Linked DNA regions of Piscinibacter gummiphilus. The protein of the gene in region 1 interacts with the protein of each later gene in a pairwise test. Links are inferred from orthologs where the notes say so. Each region holds a gene or a part of one and is shown on either strand. Other genes may lie near its edges.

The links. The genes of interacting proteins can lie anywhere in the genome.
Region 2: the proteins of ndk (region 1) and A4W93_RS03110 interact in binary tests that used the Escherichia coli proteins (3 or more experiments, as listed by UniProt). The link is inferred for Piscinibacter gummiphilus from one-to-one orthologs.

The regions. Positions count from the first base shown.
Region 1 is NZ_CP015118.1:2,896,703-2,900,600, reverse strand. The notes cover bases 571-3,358. They hold ndk (nucleoside-diphosphate kinase), read right to left. Parts: upstream 2,284-3,358; coding sequence 1,858-2,283; downstream 571-1,857. Other genes in these bases: A4W93_RS30615 (pseudouridine synthase), read right to left, coding at 2,300-3,358; rlmN (dual-specificity RNA methyltransferase RlmN), read right to left, coding at 636-1,796; pilW (type IV pilus biogenesis/stability protein PilW), read right to left, coding at 571-639. In the rest of the region: more of pilW, read right to left, coding at 1-570; more of A4W93_RS30615, read right to left, coding at 3,359-3,898. UniProt on the Escherichia coli protein: Major role in the synthesis of nucleoside triphosphates other than ATP. The ATP gamma phosphate is transferred to the NDP beta phosphate via a ping-pong mechanism, using a phosphorylated active-site intermediate.
Region 2 is NZ_CP015118.1:681,212-685,228, reverse strand. Bases 365-3,271 are described here. They hold A4W93_RS03110 (5-formyltetrahydrofolate cyclo-ligase), read right to left. Parts: upstream 2,153-3,271; coding sequence 1,577-2,152; downstream 365-1,576. Other genes in these bases: A4W93_RS03095 (lytic transglycosylase domain-containing protein), read left to right, coding at 3,135-3,271; A4W93_RS03100 (5-formyltetrahydrofolate cyclo-ligase), read right to left, coding at 2,556-3,089; A4W93_RS03105 (TfoX/Sxy family protein), read left to right, coding at 2,198-2,581; A4W93_RS03115 (WD40/YVTN/BNR-like repeat-containing protein), read left to right, coding at 365-1,548. In the rest of the region: more of A4W93_RS03115, read left to right, coding at 1-364; more of A4W93_RS03095, read left to right, coding at 3,272-4,017. UniProt on the Escherichia coli protein: Involved in the removal of 5-formyltetrahydrofolate.

The sequences.
Region 1 (3,898 bases):
CTGGTAGAGCACTTCCGCCAGGTTGATCCCGATGACCGGGTTGGACGGGGCGGCGTCGTAGGCCCGCTTCAGCGTGGCCTCGGCCGTGTCGAGGTGGCCGGCGCGCCATTCGCAGATGCCGGACGTGAGCAGCGTGCGCGGCACGCCGGCGTACTGCGGAATCGCCAGCGCCTGGTTGAACTGGGCCGCCGCCTCGTCGAAGCGCCGGCGCTGGCACAGGAACCAGCCGTAGTTGTGCATGGTGTCGGGGTCGCGCGGGTTGAGCACCTGGGCGCGGCGGAAGCTCTCCTCCGCCTGGGCGTCGTCACCCATGCCCGAGTAGATCAGGCCGCGCAGGTTGTAGGCCTCCGGGCTGTTCGGGTCGGCCTGGATCGACTGCTTGACCTCCTCGAGCGCGATGTCCGACTGCCCCCGCTGGAAGTACGCCGCAGCCAGCTCGAGCCGCGCCCGCGCGCGACGCGTGCGGGCGGTGTCTTCGTTCACCGGCGCCTTGGCATCGCGGGAGTCGAACGACGGTGCAGCCTCGGGATTCGGAGCCGCCCGATTGGGGTCCGGTACGTTCACACAGCCCGAAACCAGCAGAAGCGCCGACACCCACCCGGCAACGAGACAGAACGACCTCAGGCGCTCACGGGTCATGGGCGATTTTCCTCGGGGGGTGTGAAGGGAGCGGGATCGGCATCGCTCGGCGAGCGGTGCACGCGGATGGGGGCGCGGGTCATGCGCTTGGCGGCGTTGGTGCGGTCCTGAACCTCGCCGGCCAGCTGGCCACAGGCGGCGTCGATGTCGTCGCCGCGGGTCTTGCGCACGGTGGTGACCACGCCGGCATCGAGCAGCACCTGTGCGAAGGCGCTGACGCGCTCGCGCGGCGACCGCTTCAGGCCGGACTCGGGGAACGGATTGAACGGGATGAGGTTGAACTTGCACGACACCTGCTGGCTGATCTTCACCAGCGCCCGGGCGTGTTCGGGCAGGTCATTGACACCGTCGAGCATGCAGTACTCGAAGGTGATGAAGTCGCGCGGGGCCGCCTCGAGGTAGCGCTCGCAGGCTTCCAGCAGCTCGGCGATGGGGTACTTGCGGTTGAGCGGCACGAGGTCGTCGCGCAGCGGGTCCACCGGCGCGTGCAGCGAAACGGCGAGCGCCACCGGGCAGTCGACACGCAGCCGGTCGATCATCGGAACCACGCCGGACGTGGAGACGGTGACACGGCGGCGCGAGAGCCCGTACCCGTGGTCGTCGAGCATCATGCGCAGCGCCGGCACGAGGGCGTTGTAGTTCTGCAGCGGCTCGCCCATGCCCATCATCACCACGTTCGTGATGGCGCGTTCACCGGCGGCCAGGCCCAGGCGGCGGCGCAGGTGGTGCTCGGCGAACCACAGCTGGGCGATGATCTCGCCGGTGGTGAGATTGCGGCTGAAGCCCTGGTGCCCCGTCGAGCAGAAGCGGCAGCCCACGGCGCAGCCCGCCTGCGAGGACACGCACAGCGTGCCGCGGTCGGTCTCGGGGATGAACACGGTTTCGACGGCATTGCCGCCGCCCACGTCGAACAGCCACTTGATGGTGCCGTCGGTGGAGGCCTGCTCGCTGATGATCTCGAGCGGGCGGATCTCGGCGATGCCCGCGAGCTTGTCGCGCAGCGATTTCGCCAGGTCGGACATGGCGGAAAAATCGGCGGCGCCCTTCTGGTGGATCCAGCGGAACAGCTGGGTCGCGCGGAAGCGCTTCTCGCCGAGTTTCTCGCAGTACGCGGCCAGACCGTCGAGGTCGTATTCGAGGAGGTTGGCCGGAGTCATGGTGTCGCAGTCCTTGCGCGGGGCGGGGTCGACGCCGCTGCCCGGCGCAAGGCCAACCGCATCAGCGGCTGAAGACGTTGGAGGACGGGAAGAAGAACGCGATTTCGACGGCGGCCGTTTCGGCGGCGTCGGAACCGTGCACGGCGTTCGCGTCGATGCTGTCGGCGAAGTCGGCGCGGATGGTGCCCTTCTCGGCCTTCTTCGGGTCCGTGGCGCCCATCAGGTCACGGTTCTTGAGGATGGCGCCTTCGCCTTCCAGCACCGAGATCACGACCGGGCCGGAGATCATGAAGTCAACCAGGTCCTTGAAGAACGGACGGGCCTTGTGCACGCCGTAGAAGGCTTCGGCTTCGTTGCGCGACAGGTGGGCCATGCGGGTGGCCACGATCTTCAGACCGGCGCCTTCGAAGCGCGACAGGATCTGGCCGACCACGTTCTTGGCGACGGCGTCGGGTTTGATGATGGAAAGGGTGCGTTCGATGGCCATGATTTTTTCTCCTGAATCAAGCACTTGGCAAAGCCTTGGATTCTAGCTCGTGAAGCCGGGTTCCCTGATGTCGGAACGCCGGCGAATCTTCAAAAACGGGGGGTTTCCGAACCGTTTCAGCGGCCGCGGCGACCACCGCCACCACCGCCCCGGTTGCCACCACCGCCACCGCCGCCGTAGCCACCCCCGCCACCCCCCCCCGGTTTCCGCCGCGGCCACCGCCGCCCTTGCGGCCATGGTACGCGTCGGCGCCCAGGTAGCCCATGGAGGTCTGCAGGGGATCGGGCTCCTTCGGGCCGCCCTTCTTCTGCTGGGGCGCGCGCGGCGGCGCGCTGCCACCCGCGCCGAAGCCGCCACCGCCCCGGCCGAAGCCCGCGCCGCCCACCGGACCGCGCGACTTGCCCTGCACGAAGCGCTTGTCGAAGGTCTGCTCGAGCGGGTTGGGGATCTTGCTCGGGTCGAAGTCGAGGTCGTCGTCGTCGTAATCCCGCTCGGCACGGGGCTCGCGCACCTGTGCCGGGATCGGGTTCTGCTGCGGGCCGTTGCCCCGGTTGCCACGCGGGCCCCGGTCGTTGCGATCACCGCGGTTGTTCTGGTTGTTGCCGCCCCGGACATTGCGGTCGTTGCGATCGTTGCGGTTCTGGGCACTGCCCTGGCGCTGCTCGTTGCCACGCTGCTGCTGAGGCTGGCCGTTGCCACGCCCTTCGCCGCGCTGCTGCTGTTGCTGGCCGTCGTTGCCACCGGCCAGGCGGCGGATGGTCTTGACGTCGTTGTCGCTCAGGTCGACCCACACGCCGCGCTTGAGGCCGCGCGGCAGCACGACGGTGCCATAGCGGATGCGGATCAGGCGGCTGACCGTGAGGCCCACCGCGTCGAACAGCTTGCGCACCTCGCGGTTGCGGCCTTCGGTGATGACGACGCGGTACCAGTGGTTCGCGCCCTCGCCGCCGCCGTCCTCGATGGACTTGAAGGCCGCGGCCTGGCCGTCGATCTGGACGCCCTCGAGCAGCTTGGCCTTCGCGTGCGGCTCGAGCGTGCCGAGCACGCGCACGGCGTACTCGCGCTCGACGCCGAAGCGCGGGTGCATCAGCTGGTTCGCCAGCTCGCCCGAGTTCGTGAAGAGCAACAGTCCTTCGGTGTTCAGGTCGAGTCGGCCGACCGACTGCCACTTGCCCTGCTGCAGGCGCGGCAGGCGGCGGAAGACGGTGGGGCGATGCTCGGGGTCGTCGTGCGTGACGACCTCGCCCACCGGCTTGTGGTACGCGATGATGCGCGGCGGCGGCGGCACGATGCGCACGCGCACCGGCTTGCCCTTGACCTGGATGCGATCGCCGAACGAGATGCGCTGGCCGATGTGGGCCGGCTCGCCGTTGACGGTGATCTGGCCGTCGAGGATCAGCTCCTCCATGTCGCGGCGCGAACCGATGCCGGCCTGGGCCAGCACCTTGTGCAGCTTCGGTGCATCGGCGTCGGGCTGCAGCACGCGCTTCGGCGCGCCGGGAGCCTCTTCCTCGCCTTCGGCAGCAGCATCGGCCACCTCCTCGGCGGCGGTGTCGTCGCCCTCGGCCGCGGCCTCGGGCGCCTCACCCTCCGGCTCGACGTCGAAGTCGCCCGA
Region 2 (4,017 bases), 2.2 Mb from region 1 along the record:
TCGGTGTTTCTGGTGGTCGCCCTCGTGGGCTGCGCCTCCGTGAACCAGGTGCGCGACCCCGCGAAGTCGCCCCCACGCGCGGGTGAAAGCGTCGTCGTGCTGAGCCTGACCGGCAACACGGCCCAGGTCACCGCGCTGGACGAAATCACGGTACGGCAGGTCAACCAGGTCGCGGGCAGCAACGTGACGATCCTGCACGTGCTGAACCAGGTGTCGAAGGGCGTGTCCCGCGACACCTCGCTCTTCGCCGGCGTGCTGCCGGAAGGCGAGTACGAGTTCACCGTCTTCCGGAACCACCAGACCCAGCGGTTCCTCAACCTCAACGAGTCGATGCGCCAGCGCATCGGCAAGTTCACGGTGCGCAACGGGCAGCCGGTGGACCTCGGCCGCCTGATCCTGACCCCAGTGAACCAGCTGGTCGTCGTGGGGCGCAGCACCCGCGTCACGTCGAACGTGCCCCTGATGCGGCGCTTCGCCCCCGATCAGATGAAGTTCTTCGAGGGCGAGTTGTCCTCGGGCTGGAACACCGCGCGCGGCGACAACGACCGCGTCGAGGAATACGCGCTGCAGCGCCCCGTCGGCGCCGACCACCCCGTGGAGCTCGCCGACGGACGGATCGCCGCGGCCAGCCGCCTCGGCAGCGTGCTGATCCGGGACGACCAGGGGCGCTGGCGGCCGGTGCGCAGCGACACGCTGGACTCCTTTCTCTACGTGATGCCCGGCCATCGGAGCGACACCACGCTGCTCGCCGTCGGCGAGTTCGGTGCCCTGATGCGGCTGCCCGCGGGATCGGACAAGCTCGAGCCCCTGGACAGCGGGGACCTGCCGGCCGGCAACCTGCTCTTCATCGCCGGCGACGAACGCGCCGGCTGGTACATCGGACACCAGAAGGACAAGACGCTGACCTTGTTCCATTCAGCGCAGCTCGAAGGCGGCCGCTGGTCGCCCCTTCGCCAGGAGACGGTGGGCTTCGATTTCTGGAACGGGGCCAACAGCATCTGGTTCTGGCGCCGCCCGGGTGGCTTCAGCTACGCGGTGTCCGAAGGCTCGATCCACACGCTCGACTTCGCGAGCGGGGCGTGGTCGATGACCAAGGCGCCCAACGGCAACCGGCTCGTGTCCGTCGAGGCGAATCCGAACGGTTCCATCGGCATCCTCACGTCGCCGGGAGGCGGCTTCGCCGGCATCTTCGCGAGCCTCTACCTCTCCGAGGACCTGGGACAGCACTGGCAGGAGGTCAAGCCGGAGTTCAAGGTGAAGGTCGCGCCGCCGCGGCAACTCGCGTCCGGCACGCTGCTGGTGATGGGAGGCGTCTTCGGCACGCCCGAACTCCAGGCCAGCCAGGATGGCGGCCGAACCTGGCAGCACCGCGCGCCGTTCGCCCTGGACCGCCGCCTCGTCGTGCTGCCATCCGGTGCCCTGCTCACCGTGGATTCGGGCCAGTTCGGGCTGTTCTCGGTGAGCCGTTCGACGGACGACGGTGCGACTTGGCGCGTGGAGTACTCGAACTACGATGCCCGGGCCGCGCAGGCGACCGCGAAGAAGTAGGAAACGCGAGGGCCTCCGGGGAGGTGCCTCACACCCTCGAGAACATCACCCCTTCCTCGGTGATCATCACGTCCAGGGGCTCCTCGTCAGGGCGCGCGCGCAGCAGCGGCAGGAAGCCGTGGGCATACCCCACACCCACCGTCAGCGGCCGCGGCTTCAGCGCCGCCACCGTCTGGTCGTAGAACCCACCGCCGTAACCCAGGCGCACGCCGCCCGGGCCGTAGCCCACGCAGGGCAGCACCAGGATGGCCGGCTGGAACACGTCGGTGTCCTTGGGCTTCGGGATGTCGTGGGCGTCGAGCTCCATCGGGCAGCCCGGGAACCACACGTGGAAACGCAGTGACTCGGTCTCGCGGTCCGTCACCGGCAGGCCGATGCGGCGCGGCGACCCTTCGGGCCCGCCCTCGCTCCAGCGGAACAGCGCCGGCAGCGGGTCGAACTCGCCCTTGATGGGCCAGTAGGCCCCGATCGTGGATTCCTTGCGGCTCACGAGCCAGCTGCGCAGCACCTGCTGCAGCTGGACCGCGCGTTCGAGCCGGTCCGGCAGCGCCTGGCGGTCCTTGATGAGTTTCTCGCGCAGCGTGTCGCGTTCGGTCGGAGTCATGGCCATCCCGTGTCGTTTGCGCCTGCATTGTGCAAGACTGGCGGCATGCCTGCACCGATGCCCGACTACATCCAGCATTGCCTGGAACTGCTCGCCCCGCTGGGCCCCACCCGCGCGCGCCGCATGTTCGGGGGCTTCGGGCTCTATGCCGACGACCTGTTCGTGGCGCTCGTCCTGGGCGAGCAGCTGTACCTGAAGACGGACAGCACGTCGCGGGCGCAATTCGAGGCGGCCGGATGCGCCCCATTCGTCTACGACGCCGCGGGCAAGTCCGTGACGGTGAGCTACTGGACGGCGCCGGACGAGGCGATGGAATCGCCCGCCCTGATGCAGCCGTGGGCCCGGCTCGCCTTCGAAGCCGCGCTGCGGGCCCGCAACAAACCCGGCAAGGCCGCCAAGCCGGCTAGCCGACGACGCCCGACTCGGTGACCACGAGCATCAGCGGCCGGTCGTGCGCCTGCGGCACGAACGCCCCGGGCTCGATGCGCCCCACCGACCAGGCCACGCCGATGGCGGTGGTGTCGGGGTGCTTTTCCATGTACCGGTCGAAGAAGCCGCCACCGTACCCGAGCCGGTAGCCGTCGTCGGTGAAACCCACACAGGGCACCAGCACCACGTCGGGTGTCACCGGCCCGCCGCTGGCCGTCGGGATGTTGCAGTCGTCGCGTTCGGCCGGCTCGCGGCCGTCCCATACGCGGTATTGCATCGACGGCGGGTCGCGCCGGGCGAACGGAAGTGCCAACGGCACATCCACGTCGTCCACGCGCCAACGGTGGGCTGCGTTAAATTCGGATCGCATCGGCCAGTACACCCCCAGGCATTCGGGAACCAGTTGGGCCAGCACGGCCACCAACCGGTCCTCCAGCGCGCGGGCGGCGTCGGCGGCCGCAGGTGACAGGACAAAACGCTCACGCTCGGCCAGCAGGTGCTGGCGCAAGGCGGTTCGCTCGGGAGCCGGGCTGTGAGTCGGCATGATCAACCCATGAAAGACACGTTGAAGAACTTCAAACGAGTATATGGGCGCCCCCTGGCGGCGCTCACCCTCGCGGCCGCCACGGCGCTGCCCGCCCTCCCGGCCGCGGCCCAGGTCGCCACCCCCGGCAACATCCTCGAGGCCCGCGATGCCTACCGCAAGCGCGACCGTGCGAAGCTCGCCTCGCTGCGGGCCACCGCGGTGGGCGAGAACCAGGCGCTCGCGCCGTGGGTCGACTACTGGGACCTCAACAGCCGCCTGAACACCGTCCAGGTGGACGAGGTCGAGGCGTTCTACCAGCGCTGGCCCGGCACCTACGTGGAAGACCGCCTGCGCAACGACTGGCTGCTCGAACTGGGCCGCCGGCGCGACTGGAAGGCCCTCGCGGCGGACTACCCGCGCTTCCGCATGAACGACGACCGCCAGGTCATCTGCTACGCGCTGCTGGCCGACCACCTCGCCGGCAAGGACGTGCGCGAAGCCGGCCGCGACGCCTGGTTCGCACAGAAGGAAGGCGACGACGGCTGCACGCTGCTCGCCACCACGCTGTTCGAGGCGAAGCAGCTCGGCGCCTCCGACGTGTGGCGCCGCGCCCGCGCCGCGGTCGATGCGAACAAGCCCGCCGTGGCCCGCACCGCGGTGCAGCTGGTGGCGCCGTCGTTCGTAAGTGACGTCAGCGACGTGTTCGACAGCCCCGCCCGCTACCTCGCGAAGAAGAAGCCCGGGGGCGACCGCGCGCAGCAGGAGCTGGTCACGCTCGCGCTGATGCGCCTGGCCGCGAGCGACATCGACGCCACGGTCAACCTGCTCAACACCACCTGGCAGAACAGCCTGCGGCCCGACCAGGCCGCGTGGGCGTGGGCCACGGTCGGCAAGAAGGCGGCGCTGGCCC